4 regions of the Rhizobium sp. BE258 genome follow, and region 2 is predicted to be linked to each of the others. Evidence: riboswitches for the same ligand, from Rfam matches in the RefSeq annotation. Region 2 holds a riboswitch; each other region holds the start of a gene.

Region 1 (5,179 bases), on a different contig from region 2:
CTAGATTTCCCCGGAGATTTCGCGGCGCCGCCGGTCGAGCTCTTCGCTGTAGCGGCGCAGCGTGTGGCTTTCGCTGAGCTGTCCGACGACCTTGCGCTCGATCAGATTGTTGAGCACGGCGAGCGCTTCGCTTTCGCTCTTGTCGAAGATGGCAGCTGCCTGCTTGGCATTCATCTGCGGCCGCAGGAAATCGTTCTTGTAGCGCACGAAGCTCTCCAGCCCCTTGCCCTCGTCGTCGGTGGCGATCGGATTCGCATGAATTTCCGGCACCAGCACCAGACCGGCATATTTGCCTGTGTCATCGACGAGGATGACGCGTTGCGTGGCGCCGGCGGGAAAAGCCTTCTTGAACTCTTCGACAGTAGTTGCGGCATTGGCGGTCTTGACGTCGGCGCGCATCAGCTTGTCGACCGTCAGATTGCGGATCCAGCCGACATCGTGGGCGCTGCGGATGCTTTCGCCGCGCAGGTGAAAACGCCAGGTGGCGAAGGAGTAGCCGAAGGTGGTGCGCACGACGAGCGAGGACGTGATGACCGCGGCGAGCACCAATACGGTGATCGGGAAGTCGCCGGTGATTTCGAGCGCCAGAAAGGTCATCGTCAGCGGTCCGCCGATGATGGCGACGGCGAGTGAACTCATGCCGACGACGGCGTAGACTTCGGGTGTCAGCGAGGCATGCGCAAAGAACGGCGCGGAATAGGCAAAGAGCTTGCCGAGAAGCGCGCCCATGAACAGCGATGCAAAGAACAGGCCGCCCCTGAAGCCGGAGCCGATCGACACTGCAGATGCAAGCGACTTCAACAGCAGGATGCCGACAAGCGTCGGGATCGCCACCTGATGCGCCAGGTTGAGATGCAAGGCGCCATGCCCAGCCGACAGCACCTGTGGAGAGATTGTGGCCAGCAGGCCGACAACGATGCCGCCGAGCGCCGGGCGTACCGGCGTGGGTACGGAACTCTTGCGGGCCAGTTCCTCGACAAAGGAAACGCCCTGCATGATCAGGATGCCAGCACCGGCGCAGCAGGCGCCAAGCAGAATGGCCGGCACATAATCGGCCGGCACCACAGTGCCGAACCTCCCGACGTCGATGGTGAAATCGTTGCCTGCGAGAAGCCGTGCCACCAGCGTCGAGAGCAGGGCGGAAACGACAACGGGTGTGAGCGAGACGATGGTGTAGGTGCCGATGATCAGCTCGAACGCGTAGAAGGCGCCGGTTAGCGGGGCATTGAAGGCTGCGGCGATAGCGCCTGCCGCACCGCAGCCGAGGAGGACGCGTAGATCGGCGCGGCGCAGCTGTAGCTTCAGGCCGAGCTTCGAGGCCAGGCCTGCCGCCAGCTGCGTATAGCCGGCCTCGAGCCCCACCGATGCGCCGAAGCCGTTGGAGATCAGGTTCTGGATGGCGACGATGATGCTGTCGGTCAGCGACAGGCGGCCACCATGCAACGCATTGGCCTCGATCGGGTCGACCATCGGCTTCTTGCGCGTCCTGCTGAGGATGAAGAGCAGCAAGCCGAGAAGCATGCCGCCGCAGACCGGTGCCAGGAGCAGCAGAAGCTTGTTGCTGATATCAGAGGAGCTGAGACGATCGACATCGCTGATGCCGAAGATGAGGCTGTGCATCTCCCGGGAGATCAGGCTCATGCCGGTGACCGCGCAGCCGGAGATGACGCCGACCGCGCCACCGGCGAAAACCATGCCCATTTCGTTCTGGCGCGCCAGCGCGCGCAGCCGCGCCAAATCGAATTTGAGATGGCGCCGCGTCAGGCGGCCGATATCGGTTTTCGTGAGCATGATGACAGAACTAGGCGACGGGAGGAAGGATCAAGGAAGCAGGCTTTTCGCGCCGCATGATTTCGCGAGCAATTGCAGCAAAAGCGAGGCGGCGGCAAGCGAAATATGCCCGTAAGTCAATGAATTTAATAGACTATCTGTTTGGTAGACTCAGTCGTGTTAAGATGCGGCATTTTCCATCGTGTCAGGCTCGATTGACTTCGCACTGCCGCACGCCTAACGATGAAATCAATAACGGATGGTTCCGGAGCGGTGATTGCCGCCCTGGATGAAAAGGGAATGTGACGGGGCGGACCCAAACCGGGCGTCTTCATCACAGCCGACCCCGCGACTGTAGAGCGGTCAGGGTCTTCCATCCGGTGCACCGGCACCACCGCCTGATCGCCGCATTCTGCGGCAGGGCGGTGGCTCAAGGACACCGGAAAAGCCACTGGAATGCATCGTGATCAGCAGGGGCTGGACGCCTCCATTTCTACGAATCGTCCGCCTTTTCACGAGAATGCAGCCGGGAAGGCGAGGAAGATCCGCTGGCACGATCAGGGATGGCCTTGCGCCATCCCTGTCGGGGCCTCGAACCGCGAGCCAGGAGACCTGCCAACCGTGCCGGGCGAAGAGCCCACCCAAGGGCAATCCTGTCCGCTGCCAGCACGGAGGTTGTCATGGCTGAAACGAATAGTTCGGTGCTGTTTTTGGCACGATGGAAGGGCGAGGCGCCTCGGTCTTTCGCCGTGTCGCGGGCTCCCATCTCTGCCCTCATTCCTGTGCTTGTCACAGGAATCCAGTCGCCGCGCGTCTGCGCGGCGGAGAGACTTCTCCTCCAAAGCACCAGAGTCATTCACGGCGCAGACGCGCCGTGGCTGGATTCCTGTGACGAGCACAGGAACGAGGGAGTGCAGGGAGAGCGCAGAACTTTCGCCGCAGGCCTTTGCGCATGAGCGGCTCCCTGTCCGGCACCACCTTCGTCCTCGGCGGCGCTCGTTCCGGCAAATCCCGTTTCGCCGAACAACTGATCACCGATAGCGGCCTCGAGCGCCACTATGTCGCCACCGGGCGGGCCTGGGACGACGAGATGCGGGCGCGGATTGCCGCCCACAGGGACGATCGCGGGCCGTCCTGGACGACGCATGAGGAGCCGCTGCAGCTTGTCGATTGCCTGTCGGCAATCGATAGCGAAGGGCGGGCTATCCTTGTCGATTGCCTGACGCTCTGGGTCACCAATCTGATGATGGGCGAGCGGGATATGGCGGCGGAATCTGCGAACCTTGCCGCCTGGCTACCGAAGGCAAGGGCGCGGCTCGTGCTTGTTTCCAATGAAGTCGGCCTCGGGATCGTGCCCGAGAACCGGATGGCGCGGGATTTCCGCGATCATGCCGGACGGCTGCACCAGATGATCGCGGCCTCCGCCGCGGACGTGTATTTTATCGCGGCAGGGCTGCCGCTGAAAATGAAGGGTTGAAATTTATGAACCAGAAGATCCCCGCAACCGTGATCACCGGCTTTCTCGGCGCCGGCAAGACGACGATGATCCGCAACCTGCTTTCCAATGCCGGCGGCAAGAAGATCGCGCTGATCATCAATGAATTCGGCGATCTCGGCGTCGATGGCGAAGTGCTGAAGGGCTGCGGCGCGGAGAATTGCACCGAGGATGATATCATCGAGCTCACCAACGGCTGCATCTGCTGCACAGTTGCCGACGATTTCATTCCGACGATGACCAAGCTGCTTGAGCGCGAGCAGCGCCCCGATCATATCGTCATCGAAACCTCGGGTCTTGCGCTGCCGCAGCCGCTGGTCGCCGCCTTCAACTGGCCCGATATCCGCAGCGAAGTGACCGTCGATGGCGTGATCACCGTCGTCGATAGCGCCGCCGTTGCCGCCGGACGGTTCGCCGACGACCACGATGCCGTCGATGCGCGCCGCGCCGAAGACGAGTCGCTCGATCACGAGAGCCCGATCGAGGAGCTGTTCGAGGATCAGCTGACCTGCGCCGATCTGATTGTGCTCAACAAGACGGACTTGCTGGATGCCGCAGGCATTATCCGCGTCCGTGACGAAGTGGCGTCGCGCATTTCGCGCAAGCCGGCGCTGATCGAGGCGAAGAACGGCGACGTTCCGGCAAGCGTTCTGCTCGGCCTCGGCGTCGGCACCGAGGAAGACATCGCCAACCGCAAATCCCATCACGAGCTGGAGCATGAGGACGGCACGCCGCACGATCACGACGAGTTCGACAGCTTCGTTGTCGAGCTTGGTGCGATTGCCGATACGGGTGCTTTCATCGAGAAGCTGAAGGGCGTGATTGCAGAGCATGATGTGCTGCGCCTGAAGGGCTTTGCCGCAGTCGAGGGCAAGCCGATGCGCCTGCAGATCCAGGCTGTCGGCAGCCGTATCGACCAGTATTTCGACCGCGCCTGGGCCACCGGCGAAACGCGCGGCACGCGTCTCGTCGTTATCGGTCTGCACGACATGGACGAGGCGGCGGTGCGCAAGGCCATCGAGGCGCTCGTCTGATCCATGCATCTGCTTCTCGCCCAGAAAGGAACGATCAGCGACGGTGACGAGGCCATCGATCTTGGCCAGTCGCCCGGCGATATCCTGTTCCTGTCTGCGGCGGATACGGAGCTTGCGGCCATCGCCGCCGCCCACGGACAGGGCGGCGGTTCACCGCTGACGCTTCGGCTTGCCAGCCTGATGAGCCTGAAGCATCCGATGTCCGTCGATGCCTATGTCGAGCGCACGGCGCGGCACGCAAAGCTCATCATTATCAGGCCGCTCGGCGGCGCCAGCTATTTTCACTATGCGCTGGAGGCTCTGCATTCCTGCGCGGCGCGGCACGGCGCGCGGATTGCCGTTCTGCCCGGGGATTCCAAGCCGGATGCGGGGCTGACGCCGTTTTCCAATGTGGCGCTCGATGATCTCAATGCGCTGTGGGCTTACCTGATCGAAGGCGGTGACGAGAACTCGCGGCGGCTGCTGGATTATGCGGCGGCGATGCTGTCGGGTGGTGAAAAACCCGGTGCGGCCGCGCCGTTGATGAAGGCCGGGATATGGTGGCCGGGGCGGGGAGTCGTTGGGGTTGAGGAGTGGGGAGTGTTGTCTGCGGCGATGCTGCGGAACGTGGCACCCCCCTCGACATCCAACGACGCCCCCATCGCCGCCATCAGCTTCTACCGCGCCCTCGTCCAGAGCGGCGAGACCGCACCGGTCGAGGCGATGATCGAGGCCTTGGCGGCGGAAGGTCTCAGGCCGCTGCCGGTCTTTGCCTACAGCCTGAAAGACCCGGTCTCCAAGGGCATCATCGACAGCATTTTCGATCAGGCGCCTCCTGATGTCGTGGTCAACACGACGGGCTTTGCGGTGTCGGCGCCCGGCGCTCTGCGTGAATCGACCG
Region 2 (5,179 bases):
GCTTGCCGTCACCACCTGGAAGCGCGGCGACAACGGCTGGCGTTGCAGCGAAGGGCCGATGTCGCATATTCCGGAGAAGGAGGAGGCCGATTACCGCGCCTGCCTGCTCGGCTTCCGCGACTACGTCAACAAGAACGGCTTCAAGAATGTCGTGCTTGGCCTCTCCGGCGGCATCGACTCGGCGATCTGTGCGGCAATCGCCGTCGATGCGCTGGGCGAGGAGCGGGTCCGCACCGTCATGCTGCCCTACCGCTACACGTCCGAGGATTCGCTGAAGGACGCTGCCGAATGCGCCAAGGCGCTCGGCTGCCGCTACGACATCGTGCCGATCGAGGCGCCGGTGACGGGCTTCACCTCGGCGCTATCGGACCTCTTCGAAGGCACCGATAGCGGTATCACCGAAGAAAACCTGCAGAGCCGCGCCCGCGGCACGATCCTGATGGCGATTTCTAACAAGTTCGGCTCGATGGTGGTGACCACGGGCAACAAGTCGGAAATGTCGGTCGGCTATGCGACGCTTTACGGCGACATGAACGGCGGCTTCAATCCGATCAAGGACCTCTACAAGATGCAGGTCTATGCGATCTCGCGCTGGCGCAATGCGCATGTGCCGCCGGATGCGCTTGGACCTTCAGGCGTGGTTATCCCGCAGAACATCATCGACAAGGCGCCCTCTGCCGAACTGCGCCCCGATCAGACCGACCAGGATTCGCTGCCGCCTTATCCCGTTCTCGACGACATTCTCGAATGCCTCGTCGAAAAGGAAATGGGCGTCGACGAGATCGTCGCGCGCGGCCACGATGTCGCGACCGTGCACCGGATCGAGCATCTGCTCTATCTCGCTGAGTACAAGCGCCGCCAGTCGGCGCCCGGCGTGAAGATCACCAAGAAGAATTTCGGCCGCGACCGCCGCTATCCGATCACCAACCGTTTTAGGGATCGTGGTTAGCGATCGTTAACCCGATCAACCGAAAGCTGCTGACGGCAGTCTCTTCTCGCGTTTCTATGCTTTGGAAACGCGGGAGGTTTGAGCATGCGGGAAACCAAGGTCGCCGTCTTCATCGATACGGAAAACCTGCCGGCGCGCTGTGCGGGAGAGATCATCAGCATCGCCGGCGGATATGGACGCCTCATCGAGCGCCGGGCTTACGGCGACTTCACGAAAGAGGCGGCGCAGCCGTGGATTGCGGAGGCCGGACGTCAGGCACTCAGCCTGCAGACGGCTGTCAGCTCGCATTCCGGCAAGAACGGCGCGGATATCCTGCTTGCCATCGATGCAATGGAATATCTGGCCGGTTCGGCGACCGATCTTTTCTGCATTGCCAGCAGCGACCGCGATGTCGGCCATCTGGCGATGCGTATCCGCATGCGCGGCAAGCAGGCGATCGGACTGGGTGCACCCAACGCATCGGTGCTGTTGCGCCAGTCCTTCGATGATTTCTTCGAGCTCAATGCCGGTGAGGCGAATCCCGCCTTTGCGTTGCCGAAGGTGATTGCGCTGCAGCCCTCTCCAAATATCCGGCCCTATATCACCCAGGCGCTGCAGGCGGCCAAGCTGCAGGGCGAAGGCTGGCTCGATATCGCTGAACTCGGGACGCTGTTGCGGCAGGTCTATCCGGAGTTCAAGGCGCAGCATTTCGGCGCTCCGAACCTCAGCTCGCTTTTGAAGCGATGCGCCTTTATCGAAACGCAGATGCATGGCACAAACCGCATGCAAATCAGAATGAAGCGGAACGGCTAAGCGCCGGGCCGCAGCAAATGCGGGAGGCATGGATGCGCAGTTCGGTCGAGATCTACAATATCCGCACCGGTCAGAGCCGGGTCGTGTTCCAGACGGAGCAGCTGATCGAGGCGCCGAATTTCTCGCCCGATGGCCGCTACCTGCTGCTGAACGGTGATGGCCTTCTCTATCGCTTGTCACCGGATGGCAAGGGCGGCCTGCAGCAAGTCGATACCGGCTTTGCCACGGCCTGTAACAACGACCATGGCATCTCGCCTGATGGCCGCCACTATGTGATTTCCGACAAGACCGAGCATGGCAAATCCTGCATCTATACGCTACCGTCGGAAGGCGGCGCGCCAAAGCAGATCACCGAAAACCTGCCGTCCTACTGGCATGGCTGGTCGCCCGACGGGAAGGAACTCGCCTATTGCGGCATTCGCGGCGATCTCTTCGATATCTACACGATTTCCGTCGATGGCGGCGCCGAGCGGCGGCTGACGCATGGCGAGGGGCGCAATGACGGGCCTGACTATTCCTTCGACGGCCAGTGGATCTATTTCAATTCCAGCCGTACCGGGCTGATGCAGATTTGGCGCATTCATCCCGATGGGACCGGTTTGGAGCAGGTCACGCATGACAATTACGGCAACTGGTTTGCCCATCCGGCGCCTACCAACGACAAGGTGCTGCTGCTTTCCTACGACCCTGACGTCTTCGATCATCCGCGCGATCTGCATGTGCGGCTGCGGTTGATGGATATGGACGGCGGCAATCTGACGACGCTGTTCGAGCTGTTCGGCGGGCAGGGCACGATCAATGTTCCCTGCTGGTCACCCGATGGTGATGAGTTTGCCTATGTCCGGTATTTCCCGGCTACTTGAAGCTTCTCTGAAAAGCGGGCAAGAGGCATGGGTCAGGTGCCCGCTTGCCGCGGGAGAATCGGGAATCCGGTGCAAGCCCGGAACGTGCCCAACGCTGTAAGGCCGACGCCTGCCGCATCATGCCACTGGTTGACACCGGGAAGGCCGCGGCGGGCGGATGACGCCAAGTCAGAAGACCGGCCTGGCATCATAGACTGATCCCGCGCGGACGGCGGGGCGGTTGCGTTGTTGGGGATTTGACGATGCGGCCCATGAACAAGGATGCGCTTGAAGGCGCGTCCGCCTTTTCCGCTGACGAGCGCGACGCCGTCTACCGGGCGATCATGACCCGGCGCGATGTGCGCGACCAGTTTCTGCCCGATACTGTGCCTCCGGATGTGCTGAGGCGGCTGCTCGAAGCCGCGCATCACGCGCCCTCGGTCGGCTTCATGCAGCCCTGGAATTTTATCGTTGTCGAAGATGCCGGTGTGCGTCAGCGCGTCTGGAACGCCTTCGACAGGGCGAACCGCGACGCGGCCGGGATGTTCGACGGTGAGCGGCAGGCGACATACCGTTCCCTGAAGCTGGAGGGCATCCTCAAGGCGCCGCTCGGCATCTGCATCACCTGCGATCCGTCACGCAGCGGTGACGTCGTGCTGGGGCGCACGCATAATCCGCGGATGGATAGCTATTCAACCGTCTGTGCGGTGCAGAACCTCTGGCTCGCGGCACGGGCCGAAGGCATCGGCGTCGGTTGGGTCAGCATTTTCCATGAGAGCGAACTCAAGGACATTCTCGGCGTGCCCGAGCATGTCGAGATCGTCGCCTGGCTTTGCGTCGGCTATGTCGATGCGCTCTACGGCGAGCCGGAGCTGGCCGTCAAAGGCTGGCGGCAGCGGCTGCCGCTCGACGAGCTGATCTTCCGCGATGGTTGGGGCAAGCGCTAATTCTGCTGCTGCTGTTGCGGCTGCGGACCTGACGTCGCCGGGTTCTTCAGGTCGATACTGCCCTGGTCGCCTGCGAGAAATTGCGGGCCTACCTGGCGGACCTTGCTGTTGCCGGGCTCGTAGGGGCGGTCGGGTACCTGTGCCTGCGGCGCAGCCGGTGCGGGGGCTGCAGTTGTCGGCGGCTTGGTGGTGATTGTCGTGATCGAGCCCTTCGGCGGCGGCGCGCTGACCGTCTGGTTCTTGCGCATCTGTTCGTAATAGGCGGTCAGATTGCAGCTGCAGGAGGATTTCTCGCCGGGCGCCCGGTTCTTGTAGGCGAAGGCGTTTGGCATGGCGCTGTAGCGCGCGCCGGTCGCGGCCGAGATCATGTTGTCCGCGTCGGTGTTGGAGACGTCCTGATAGAAAAGCTCGGTCTCGATGCCCGGGCACATTTTCGAGCAGGTCGAGGCGTCGCGGCTGAAATCGATCGAGGTCGCATTGGTGCTGATCGGGAAGAAGCCGCCGTCGCAGCTGCGCACGCACATGGTGCTGACATGCGACATCATCTCGCCGCGCGGCACGCCATATTGGGTGTTGCCTTCCTCGCCGTTGCCGAGCGGAATGAAGGTATCGCCGCGCATCGCCTGTTCTTCGGTGCTTGGCGCTGGGACATAGGCGCGCTCGTCCGGCTGATAGCCCGGATCGTCGTTGCAGCCGTTATCGTCGAGGGCGGCCATCAGTTCGCGGCGTTCGTTGACACCGCTGCCGCCAGCCTCCCGCAGTTGATTGCGGCGGTCTTGGAGGTAGTGGATGTTGTCGATCATCCGCGATTCCGATTCCTGCAGGTCGCTGCAGTAGCGGTCGTTCTCGCCGCCGATGACGACCATGCTGTCGACACTGCAGCCGTTGCTGCGCAGGTCGTTGCGAAGCTTGCGGAGCTCGAGGTTCTGCTCGGCTATGGCGCTTGCATATTGGCGGATCTCCGGGCCGTTACCGATCACCTGCGGCAGGTCGGCAAGGCGTCCGCGCAGATCTTCGCAGATCGCGCTGGTCTGCGCCGCGGCGGGCGCGGCAGCAGCGAGAAAGAGAGCAAGGGTCAGGCTTCGGCGTTTCACGGTATCATCCCGCAGCATAGTAAACCGGAAGCGGCAGAGCATTTGCCGCATCCGTTCTGTCTAACTGCCTTCCGTTAACAAGCTAACGAAGGAATTCTAACGCATTTTTCCGATCTACGGCAAATCACGCCGGCTGCTGGGCCTCGACCACGGCGAGAGCCGCCATATTGACGACGCCGCGCGAGGTCACCGACGGTGCCAGGATGTGTGCCGGGAGCGCCGTGCCGAGCAGGATCGGGCCGACATGCAGGCCGTCGGTCATCGACTTGACGACGCCGAGCGTGATGTTGGCCGCATCGAGGTTCGGGAAGACCAGCAGGTTGGCTTCGCCGTGCAGCGTGGTGGAGGGCATGACGCGCTTGCGGATTTCGTCGGCGATTGCGCTCTCGCCATGCATTTCACCATCGACCTCGAGATCGGGCGCGGCGTCACGGATCAGCTGCAGGGCACCGCGCATCTTCGTGGCGCTTTCGCTTTCGCGCGAGCCGAAGTTGGAATGCGAGACGAGGGCGGCGCGCGGCGTGATGCCGAAGCGCTTGATTTCCTCGGCAGCCA
Region 3 (5,179 bases), on a different contig from region 2:
GCACTTCTCCCGACGCGATAGAGGATGATCGCGAAAGCTGGGGCGCCGAAAAGCGCGGTGACCACACCGATCGGCAAGATCTGTTGCGTGATGATGATCCGGGAAACGATATCGGCCCCGACCATGAAGATCGCACCGCCGAGCGCCGTGGCCGGTAGGAGACGGCTGTGGGACGGGCCAACGATGAAGCGGGCGGCATGCGGGATGACGAGGCCGACAAACCCGATAGAACCGACCATGCTGACGACGGCCGCAGTCATGATCGCGGTGATGCCGAAAAGAACGATCTGCACCCGCCGCACGGCAACGCCGAGCGATGCGGCGGCATCCGAACCGAAGGCAAATGCATCGAGCGCGCGGGCGTGGAACTGGCAGGCGGCGAAGCCGGCGATCGCGATCGGCACCGACAGATAGACATCGGGCCAGCGGACGCCGCTCATCGACCCCAGGAGCCAGAACAGCACGCCGCGCGCCTGTTCCGCATTTGCGGATGTCGTGACGATATAGGAGGTGAGCGCATTGAAGAGCTGCGAGCCGGCAACCCCGCAGAGAATGATCCGTTCGCTGGAGCCCCCGGTGCCTGTCGCAAGAATGCCGACAAGCAGGAAGGCCACCACCGCACCGATAAAGGCACCACCCGACAACGAAAGAACGCCATAGCCGAGTCCGAGGATCATGACACAGACGGCCCCGGTCGAGGCGCCGGCGGAAATGCCGAGCACGTAAGGTTCGGCGAGCGGGTTGCGAAGAAGCGCCTGGAGGATGGCACCGCAGAGGGCGAGAGAAGCGCCCGCACTGGCCGCCGCCAAAGCGCGGCTGAGCCGGTAGTCCCAGATGACGCCTTCGTGGATGCGGCTGAGTTCGAACGCCGTTCCAAACAGCCGGTTCGAAACCGCCTTGGCGGTTGTCGCAACTGGGATCGCAATCTCGCCGATCGAGACGGCAAGGCTGATCATGACGCCAAGGAGGAGAACGGCGGCGGCGGTGAGCGCAACGAGCGCCCACCACCGGCGTTGCCAGGAAGCGGCAACTTTCACTGCGTAAGGCCGAAGGTCTTGATGCCGTTTGCCAGCGTTTCGATGCCGTCGATCGTGCGGATCGTCGGGTTCATCGACTGGGCGTCCATCATCACGAAATGCTTGTTCTTGACGGCCTCGAGTTCCTTGGTAACCGGATCACTCTCCAGGAAATCGATCTTTACCTTCGGATCATCGGCGGCATAGCGGCGGCGGTCCATGGTCGCGAGGACGATGACGGCAGGATTTGCCTGGGCAATCGTTTCCCAGCCGACCAACGGCCATTCCTCTTCGGTCGTGACGACATTCTTCGCGCCGACCGTCTTGAGAATATAGGCCGGAGCGCTGTTCTTGCCGGCGATGAAGGCGTCGCCCTTGACCTCTTTGCTGGAGAACCAGAAGACAACGGGCAGGTTCTTGCCCGAGGCACCCGAGATCGAGGCAACGGCTGCAGCCTCACGCTTCTTCAGATCGGCGATCAGGGCATCGCCGCGATCCTTGACGTCGAAAATTTCGGAGAGCTCCGCGATCTCCTGATAGATCAGGTCCATCGTGAACAGCTCCTTGCGAACGCCATCACCGCCATCGGCATTGATCTTGGCGACGCAGTCGGCAGGCGCGATGTAGGTATTGATGCCGAGATCGGCGAATTGCTCGCGCTTGCCGACAGAGCCTTGCGCACCGACATGCCATTCGAATTCGGCGGCGACCAGATCGGGTTCCTGACCGACGACGGCCTCGAAGCTTGGATCGTTGTCGGCGAGCCTTTTGATCTTGCTATTTGCATCGGCATATTGCGGCAGGACCGGCCCGACCCAGACGGCGGTACCGGCGACCTTGCCGGCAAGACCAAGCGAGAACAGGACTTCGGTCATCCCCTGGCCGATCGAGACGATCTTCTCAGGCGCCTTCTTGAACGTGACCTGCTGCCCGCAGTTGTTGAGGGTCAGAGGATACTGCGTGGCGGCAAGGCTTGTACCGGCGAAGCCGGTCAGGCCGAGGGCAAATGTGAGCGTGGCGATAATCTGGCGCATGGGACCTCGATTTAGGAGAAGCGGGCAGCACGACGCCGCGGAACACGGCGTGACTGCTCACGCAGCGCGGACGCGGAAAGCCCAATCGAGGCGGATGGAGGCCATGTATCGGCGAAGGGTCAGGTCAAACATGTCTGTTCCTTTCCAGGCATCCCCGCCCGGCTGATTGGATCGTGTTTGACGGCAGGTCTCCTGGCTCGCGAATATTCGCCTCTCATCTGCCTTCCCGCGATAACATCGCAGTGGCATGGCCTTGCGGCCCAAGGGAGACATCCAGCAGGCTGGTCTCCCGTGATGATCGGCAATCCGCTTACAGTTGCGGGGGCAGCCACGGTCTTGGTCCCTTTTGGGTCGTCCGCACCGTGTTCCCTATTAATCCCGTCGGAGACTTCCTCCGGGAACCGTCGGATGCAGTTACGACGCTAATATCCCGGCCGTCAAGACGCGCAGCGCGCCACCCTGGTTCGGCAATCAGGGTTCAGTACCCGCAGAACGGCCGCCAATCGCGTTTTCGCTTGTTGAATACGGCATACTTATTCCGTTATATATGAAGAAAATGGGAATATCAGAGGTAATGGCCGTTGAACGAAATCTCAAACGAGACCGTCGCAGAGAGCGGCTATCGGCAAATAAGGGCGGATATCATTTTCGGGCGGCTTTCTCCGGGGCAGAAGCTCAAGCTTGAAAATCTGAGAATCGCCTACCAAACCAGCGTCAGCACACTGAGAGAGATTCTCAACCGCCTGACATCGGAAGGCCTCGTCGTTGCCGAGGGGCAGCGCGGCTTCGAAGTCGCGCGTGTTTCGGTCGCCGACCTGAGAGAGACCGCAGCGCTGCGTCTGCTTCTCGAGGAGCACGCGCTGGAGCAGGCCTTCGAACAGGGCGATGTCGAATGGGAAGCGCGGCTGGTCTCGGCCCATTACAAGCTGGCGCGCATGGAAGAGGTGATGGCCTCGGGCGATACCAGTAGGGCGGAAGACTGGAAGCGCTACGACTGGGAGTTTCACCAGGCTCTGATCTCGGCCTGCGGATCGCGCCTGCTGATGGAAACACATTCGGCGGTGTTCGACAAATATCTGCGATATCAGATGGTGGCATTGTCCTATCGCGGCGGCGTTGCGGAAGAAGAGCACAAGCAACTGCTGGAGGCCGCTCTTCAGCGCGACATCACGACGGCGAAGAGAATATTGCAGCGGCATATTCAGCAGGGCGTCGAGCATGCGCTGAGCAAGGGTTCACTGGCGACCATTCGCCTATCGGCAGGATAATGTATTCCACGCACGATGGTGCGGGACGTAGAGGAATCAATGCTCAAAGTGACCGGTGAACATTCCGAGACTGTCAGCGACGTCGTCTCCCGGCAAATTCGTCAGGATATCATCTCCGGGACATTGGCGCCGGGTGCGAAGATCAAGCTGGAGCAGGCCAAGGAGCACTATTCGATCAGTGTGTCGTCGCTGCGCGAGATCCTGAGCCGCCTGACCACCGAAAACCTGGTGCTCGCCGAAGGCCAGCGCGGCTTCGAAGTCAGCCCCGCTTCGCTCAAGGAGTTGGAGGAACTCGCCGATCTTCGCACTGTGCTGGAGACCCATGCCATCGGCCTGTCATTTGCCGCGGGGAATCTCGAATGGGAAGGGCGCATCGTCGCCGCGCACCACAAGCTTGCGGCCGCCGAAAAGAGGCTGCTTGCCGGCGACGCCTCGCGCACGATCGACTGGGTCCGCTACGATTGGGAGTTTCATCAGGCGATCGTCTCCGCCTGTAATTCGGCGACGCTGATGGAGACGCTGTCCTCCGTCTTCGACCGTTTCCTGCGCTATCATATGCTGGCTCAGAGTTTTCGCGGCAAAGCGGTTGTCGACGATCACAGGCTCCTCTTCGAACTCGCGCTGAAGCGGGACGTCGAGGGCGCCCGCGCCGTTATCCGCCGCCACATATTGAGCGGCGTTGAACATGTGGTGAAAAGCGGCCGCATCGCCTAGCGATGGCAGTCAGAAGGCGTCCTTCGGGATGCCGTCCGGCCGCATCTGCTTCTTCAGCGCCGCAATCCGGAAGATCGCGTTCGGCGCGCCGTAGCCGCGATAGCCACGGCGCTCGACGATCTCGAAGAAGAACCCCTCCCCGTAGGTCCCGCTGTAGAGCTGGAAATACTCACCCTCGTCGTCGCGATCATAAAGGATGTTTTCTGCCTTCAGCCGTTCGCTGAGATCGGGATCGAGCCCGAAGCGGGCCTCGACGTCATCGTAGTAGTTGGGCGAGATGTGCAAGGCTTTGAAGCCCTTTTCACGCAGGGCTTTGGCGGTGGCGAAGATATCGGCTGTCGAGAAGGCCAGATGCTGGATGCCTGAGCCGAATTTCTCCGCGATGAAGTGACCGGCAAGCGTTCTGCGATTTTCAGCGCCGTTCATGGTGATGCGAAGCGATCCGCTGGCATTTTCGATGACCTGGCTGCGCACCACGCCGCCGGGATCGATGATATCGACCATCGGCGTTTTCCGGGTCTCGAAGATCGAGGTGTAGAACAGCATCCAGGTCAGCATCTCGTCGTAGGAAACGGTCTGCGCAATGTGATCGACATCGAGAAGCCCTGCATCCGCATTGCCATCGTCCTCCACCGGTTCGAAATCGATTTCGGAAAAATGGCCGAGCGGACTCTTGCCGTCGATCAGATAGATCAGCCCCCCACCGACACCGCGAATGGCTGGGATTTCCAGCTCGCCTCCGGCAACGGTCTGGCGGAAAGGCTCGGCATCCAGCGCCAGCGCCCGCCTGTAGGCCGCGTCGGCATCATCGACAACCAGTGCCATTGCGTAAGCAAAAGTGCCATGCACAGCATAGGCGGCGTTGGCGAAACCGGCCGGATCGACATTCACGAGAATGCGGATCGCGCCCTGCTGGTAAAGGCTTACCCTCTTGGAGCGATGCACGCCCGCCTTGCGGAAACCAAGCGCCTTGAGCAGGTCCTCGAGTTCGCCGGCCTCGTCCTCGTCGGTCGCGAACTCGATGAAACCGATCCCTTCGGCGGGGGCACGCGGCGGCATGGAGGCCCCGATTGCTGTCTTGGTGCTCCGGCTGACCTGGTCACCGAGATAGATCAGCGAGCGGTGGCCATCGGCCGCGATTTCGCGC
Region 4 (5,179 bases), on a different contig from region 2:
TCGTCGCGAATGATCAGGCGGATCATGTCGGCGGTGTTGGTGAGCTTTGCGCGGCTCGACCAGTACATCGGCAGATAGAAGCCGGAATAGAACAGGAAGCTCTCGAGGAAGACGCTGGCAACCTTCTTCTTCAGGGGATCGCCGGAAGCATATTGCTCCATGATCAGCGCCGACTTCCTTTGCAGAAACTCGTTCTCGTCGGACCAGCGATAGGCGTCGTCAACGTCAGGTGTCGAGCACAGCGTCGAGAAGATCGACGAGTAGGAGCGCGCGTGCACAGCTTCCATGAAGGAGATGTTGGAAAGCACCGCCTCTTCATGCTGGGTCGAAGCATCGGCCATCAGCGTCACCGAGCCGACGCCGTTCTGGATCGTGTCGAGCAGCGTCAGCCCGGTAAAGACCCGGATCGTCAGTTGCTGCTCTTCCGGTTTCAGCGTCGCCCAGGAGGGAATGTCGTTCGACAGCGGCACCTTTTCCGGCAGCCAGAAATTGCCGGTCAGGCGGTTCCAGACTTCGAGGTCCTTGTCGTCCTCGATGCGGTTCCAGTTGATGGCGCGGACGCGGGATACGGGCTTGGCGTGCATGTTCATGGGTGTGTCCTTTGGACCGAATTCATCTGGTAGCCCCCTCATCCCCGGTGCAACGAGTTGCGCCTGACCTGCCGGCACCTTCTCCCCGAGGGGAGAAGGGAAACCGCGGCGGCGTATCGCTCTACATCCCCTCTCCCCTCGGGGAGAGGGCTAGGGTGAGGGGGCCGCTTACTCAAACGTCAGCAGCTAAAACTCACAGCGTACACGACACACATCCCTCCACCTGCGTACCCTCCAGCGCCATCTGGCGCAGGCGGATGTAGTAGATGGTCTTGATGCCCTTCTTCCAGGCATAGATCTGCGCCTTGTTGATATCGCGCGTCGTCGCCGTGTCGCGGAAGAACAGTGTCAGCGACAGGCCCTGATCGACATGCTGGGTAGCAGCCGCATAGGTGTCGATGATCTTCTCCGGCCCGATCTCATAGGCGTCCTGGTAATAGTCGAGATTGTCGTTGGTCATGAAGGCGGCGGGATAGTAGACGCGGCCGATCTTGCCTTCCTTGCGGATCTCGATCTTGGAGACGATCGGATGGATCGATGACGTCGAGTGATTGATGTAGGAGATCGACCCCGTCGGCGGCACCGCCTGCAGGTTCTGGTTATAGAGCCCGCCCTCCATGACGGCCTTCTTCAGTGCCAGCCAATCTTCCTGGGTGGGAATTTCGATACCGGCATTGCTGAACAGGTCGGCAACCGTCTGCGTAGCCGGTTTCCACTCGGTTTCGGTATACTTGTCGAAATATTCGCCCGAGGCGTATTTCGAATTCTCGAAGCCCTTGAAGCTCTGACCGCGCTCGACGGCGAGACGGTTCGAGGCGCGGATGGCGTGATAGGTCACCGTGTAGAAGTAGATGTTGGTGAAATCGACGCCCTCTTCGGAGCCGTACTGGATCCGCTCGCGGGCCAGATAGCCGTGCAGGTTCATCTGACCGAGGCCGATCGCGTGGCTCTCGTCGTTGCCCTTCTCGATCGAAGGGACCGAAGAGATGTGGCTCATGTCGGAAACTGCCGTCAGCGCCCGGATCGATGTTTCGATCGTCTTGCCGAAATCGGATGAGTCCATGGCGGCAGCGATATTCAGCGAGCCGAGATTGCAGGAAATGTCCTTGCCCATCACCTTGTAGGACAGGTCGTCGTTATACTCGCTGGCTTCGCTGACCTGCAGGATCTCGGAGCACAGATTGCTCATGGTGATGCGTCCGGCGATCGGGTTCGCCTTATTCACCGTGTCCTCGAACATGATGTAGGGATAGCCGCTTTCGAACTGGATCTCGGCGACGATCTGGAAGAAATCGCGGGCCTTGATCTTCTTCTTCTTGATGCGGCTGTCGGCCACCATCTCGCGGTATTTTTCGGTCACCGAGATCTCGGTGAACGGCACGCCGTAGACGCGTTCCACGTCATAGGGCGAGAACAGGTACATGTCCTCGTTGTTCTTGGCGAGCTCGAAGGTGATGTCAGGAATGACGACACCCAGCGACAGCGTCTTGATGCGGATCTTCTCATCGGCATTTTCGCGTTTGGTATCGAGGAAGCGCATGATGTCGGGGTGGTGAGCGTTGAGATAGACGGCACCGGCCCCCTGGCGCGCGCCGAGCTGGTTGGCATAGGAGAAGGCATCCTCGAGCAGCTTCATCACCGGGATGATGCCCGACGACTGGTTCTCGATATGCTTGATCGGCGCGCCCATTTCGCGAATGTTGGTCAGCGACAGTGCCACGCCACCGCCCCGCTTTGACAACTGCAGCGCCGAATTGATCGAGCGGCCGATCGATTCCATATTGTCTTCAACGCGCATCAGGAAGCAGGAGACCAGCTCGCCGCGCTGCTTCTTGCCGGCATTGAGGAAGGTCGGCGTCGCCGGCTGGAAGCGGCCGGAGATGATCTCATCGACCATGTCGCGCGCTAAGGCCTCGTTGCCCTGCGCCAAGGCAAGTGCCACCATGCAGATGCGGTCTTCGTAGCGCTCCAGATAGCGCTTTCCGTCAAAGGTCTTCAGCGTGTAGCTGGTGTAGTATTTGAAGGCGCCGAGGAAGGTCGGGAACCGGAATTTCTTGTCATAGGCGTGATCGAAGAGATCGCGCACGAAATTGAACGAATACTGATCCAGCACCTCCTGCTCGTAATAGCCCTCAGTCACGAGGTAATCGAGCTTCTCCCGGAGATTATGGAAGAACACGGTGTTCTGGTTGACGTGCTGCAGGAAATACTGCTTCGCCGCCTGCCGGTCCTTGTCCAGCTGGATCTTGCCGTCCTCGTCATAGAGGTTCAGCATCGCGTTCAGCGCGTGGTAATCCAGCCCTGTTTCCGCGGCCTGCGCCTTTACAGGGCGCTCGAGAACTGCCGTGTCCAAAATCGTTCCAATCCGTGTTTGACGTTGGCAACATCATCAGCCGTACCCAAGAGTTCGAACCTGTAGAGGTACGGCACCTGGCATTTCTTCGCGATGATGTCGCCGGCGAGCCCGAAGGTCTCGCCGAAGTTGCTGTTGCCCGCGGCAATCACGCCGCGGAGGTTCGAACGGTTTGCCGCATCGTTCAGGAAACGGATCACCTGCTTGGGCACGGCTCCCTTGCCGCCCTCGCCGCTATAAGTCGGGAGGATCAACACGTAGGGCGAGACAGCTTCGAGCGTCGCGCCAGTGATGGGGATGCGCCGGGCGGGAAGGCCAAGCTTTTCGACGAAGCGATGGGTGTTTTCCGACCGGCTGGAAAAATAGACGATCTCGCCCATCGCAGCCGCCGCTCAGGCGAGCGCGCTGATGATGTCGGGGCGGAAGCCAGCCCAATGCTGCTCGCCGGCGATGACGACGGGAACCTGGCGGTAGCCGAGACCCTGCACCAGATCATAAGCGGCGCTATCGGTGGAAACGTCGATGATCGTGTAGTCGATGCCCTGGCGATCGAGCGCGCGGGTGGTTGCGGTGCATTGAACGCAGGCGGGCTTGCTGTAGACGGTGATGCTCATGGGAAAACCTCGTGACTAGAAGGCATGGGATATCGTTCGGACATCCGCCGATGTCCGCGCTTGGGAAGATCGAAAAGGAAGACAGCCGTTGCCGGTTGCCGGGCGTCAGCAGCCCGTCATTCGCGCCGGTATGATCTGAAACTCAAAGACATAAGACTTCACCCCGAAGTGGCTCATGCGGGACACACCGGAGGAAGCGAAGAGCGGCATCATGCCCACATCTCATCGCTCGCCAGCCGGACACCCCGCCCGTGGACGTTTTCGCTCAAGGCAGGTCTCCTGGCTTGCGGATCATCACATTCATCCCGGTCTTCCCAGGTCTTCATGACCCAGTGACCCGAAATGGGACAGATGCTCGCCGCTTACAGTTGCGGGGGCAGCTCCGGCATTGCTCCACCTTGCGGCAGATCTCACCGAATTCCCGTCTTAGCCCGCGATTCTTGCGAATCGAGGGAACCTCGAACACTAGATATAGTACGCGAGTCTATTTGTACGTCAATGGATGGTTCATGTTTCGGGTGCCGCAAGCCGAAAAAATGAATGTGATGTGGATAACGGAAGATTAATGCGGATTGGCTGTGGAAAAGAGAAGCCGGCAAAAGCCGGCTCCTCGAATACGATGACGATCAGGCCGTTGCCGTGGCAACGCGTTCGCGCAAAGACCGCGCCGCCGCCACCATATTGACTAGCGCCGGCTTCACTTCCTCCCATTTGCGGGTCTTCAAGCCGCAATCCGGATTGATCCAGAGCTGCGAATCGCCAAGCCGCTCGCGCGCCAAAAGAAGCAGACCGGTCATATCGGCAATATCGGGAACGCGCGGCGAGTGGATGTCGTAGACACCCGGGCCGATCTCGTTCGGATAGTCGAAGCTGCGGAATGCCTCCAGCAGCTCCATCTTCGAACGCGATGTCTCGATCGAGATCACGTCCGCATCCATGGCGGCGATCGCATCGATGATGTCGTTAAACTCCGAATAGCACATATGCGTGTGGATCTGTGTCGCGTTGCCGACACCGGTCGAGCACAGGCGGAAGCTTTCGACGGCCCAGTCGAGATAGGTCTTCCACTGCGAGCGCCGCAGCGGCAAGCCTTCCCGAAGTGCTGCCTCGTCGATCTGGATCATCCTGGCACCCGCCTTTTCGAGATCACCGACCTCGTCGCGAATCGCCAGCGCGATCTGCCGGCATGATTCGCTTCGGGCGATATCGTCGCGCACGAAGGACCAATTGAGGATCGTCACCGGTCCAGTCAGCATACCCTTGACCGGCCGGTCCGTCAGAGACTGGGCATATTGCCACCAGCCAGTCGTCATCGGCTTCGGCCGCGCGATATCGCCGAAGATGATCGGCGGACGGACATAGCGCGAGCCATAGCTCTGTACCCACGCATGCTGCGTGAAGGCAAAGCCCGACAGCTGCTCGCCAAAATACTGCACCATGTCGTTGCGCTCGAACTCGCCATGGACGAGCACATCAAGGCCGATTTCCTCCTGCCAGCGGATGGCTGCTTCGGTCTCTTTGCGCAGGAAAGCCTCATAGTCCGCATTGCTGAGCGTTCCCTTCGCATGTGCCGAACGCGCCTTGCGGACTTCAGACGTCTGCGGGAAGGACCCGATCGTCGT

What was found. A riboswitch is a leader RNA that binds a small molecule or an ion and turns the genes downstream of it on or off. The one in region 2 is predicted to bind cobalamin.
Region 1: linked by a shared signal. The riboswitch ahead of cobU (bifunctional adenosylcobinamide kinase/adenosylcobinamide-phosphate guanylyltransferase) and the one ahead of bluB (5,6-dimethylbenzimidazole synthase) in region 2 are both predicted to bind cobalamin.
Region 3: linked by a shared signal. The riboswitch ahead of J2X43_RS30185 (ABC transporter substrate-binding protein) and the one ahead of bluB (5,6-dimethylbenzimidazole synthase) in region 2 are both predicted to bind cobalamin.
Region 4: linked by a shared signal. The riboswitch ahead of nrdH (glutaredoxin-like protein NrdH) and the one ahead of bluB (5,6-dimethylbenzimidazole synthase) in region 2 are both predicted to bind cobalamin.

The regions. Positions count from the first base shown of each region.
Region 1 covers NZ_JAVDWL010000003.1:731,668-736,846, forward strand. Annotated here, with positions in the region: gene J2X43_RS14130 (cobyric acid synthase) at 1-4, shown strand, start outside; gene J2X43_RS14135 (chloride channel protein) at 1-1,791, opposite strand; cobalamin riboswitch at 2,014-2,405, shown strand; gene cobU (bifunctional adenosylcobinamide kinase/adenosylcobinamide-phosphate guanylyltransferase) at 2,723-3,247, shown strand; gene cobW (cobalamin biosynthesis protein CobW) at 3,253-4,299, shown strand; gene cobN (cobaltochelatase subunit CobN) at 4,303-5,179, shown strand, end outside.
Region 2 covers NZ_JAVDWL010000009.1:210,506-215,684, reverse strand. Annotated here, with positions in the region: gene J2X43_RS27510 (NAD+ synthase) at 1-949, shown strand, start outside; gene J2X43_RS27505 (NYN domain-containing protein) at 1,034-1,741, shown strand; gene J2X43_RS27500 (hypothetical protein) at 1,774-2,604, shown strand; cobalamin riboswitch at 2,622-2,804, shown strand; gene bluB (5,6-dimethylbenzimidazole synthase) at 2,847-3,530, shown strand; gene J2X43_RS27490 (DUF2865 domain-containing protein) at 3,527-4,624, opposite strand; gene J2X43_RS27485 (NADP-dependent malic enzyme) at 4,749-5,179, opposite strand, start outside.
Region 3 covers NZ_JAVDWL010000012.1:55,638-60,816, reverse strand. Annotated here, with positions in the region: gene J2X43_RS30190 (iron ABC transporter permease) at 1-1,037, opposite strand, end outside; gene J2X43_RS30185 (ABC transporter substrate-binding protein) at 1,034-2,050, opposite strand; cobalamin riboswitch at 2,215-2,471, opposite strand; gene J2X43_RS30180 (GntR family transcriptional regulator) at 2,632-3,318, shown strand; gene J2X43_RS30175 (GntR family transcriptional regulator) at 3,358-4,032, shown strand; gene J2X43_RS30170 (bifunctional sugar phosphate isomerase/epimerase/4-hydroxyphenylpyruvate dioxygenase family protein) at 4,042-5,179, opposite strand, start outside.
Region 4 covers NZ_JAVDWL010000001.1:674,769-679,947, reverse strand. Annotated here, with positions in the region: gene nrdF (class 1b ribonucleoside-diphosphate reductase subunit beta) at 1-590, opposite strand, end outside; gene nrdE (class 1b ribonucleoside-diphosphate reductase subunit alpha) at 784-2,943, opposite strand; gene nrdI (class Ib ribonucleoside-diphosphate reductase assembly flavoprotein NrdI) at 2,913-3,323, opposite strand; gene nrdH (glutaredoxin-like protein NrdH) at 3,336-3,557, opposite strand; cobalamin riboswitch at 3,809-4,033, opposite strand; gene metE (5-methyltetrahydropteroyltriglutamate--homocysteine S-methyltransferase) at 4,184-5,179, opposite strand, start outside.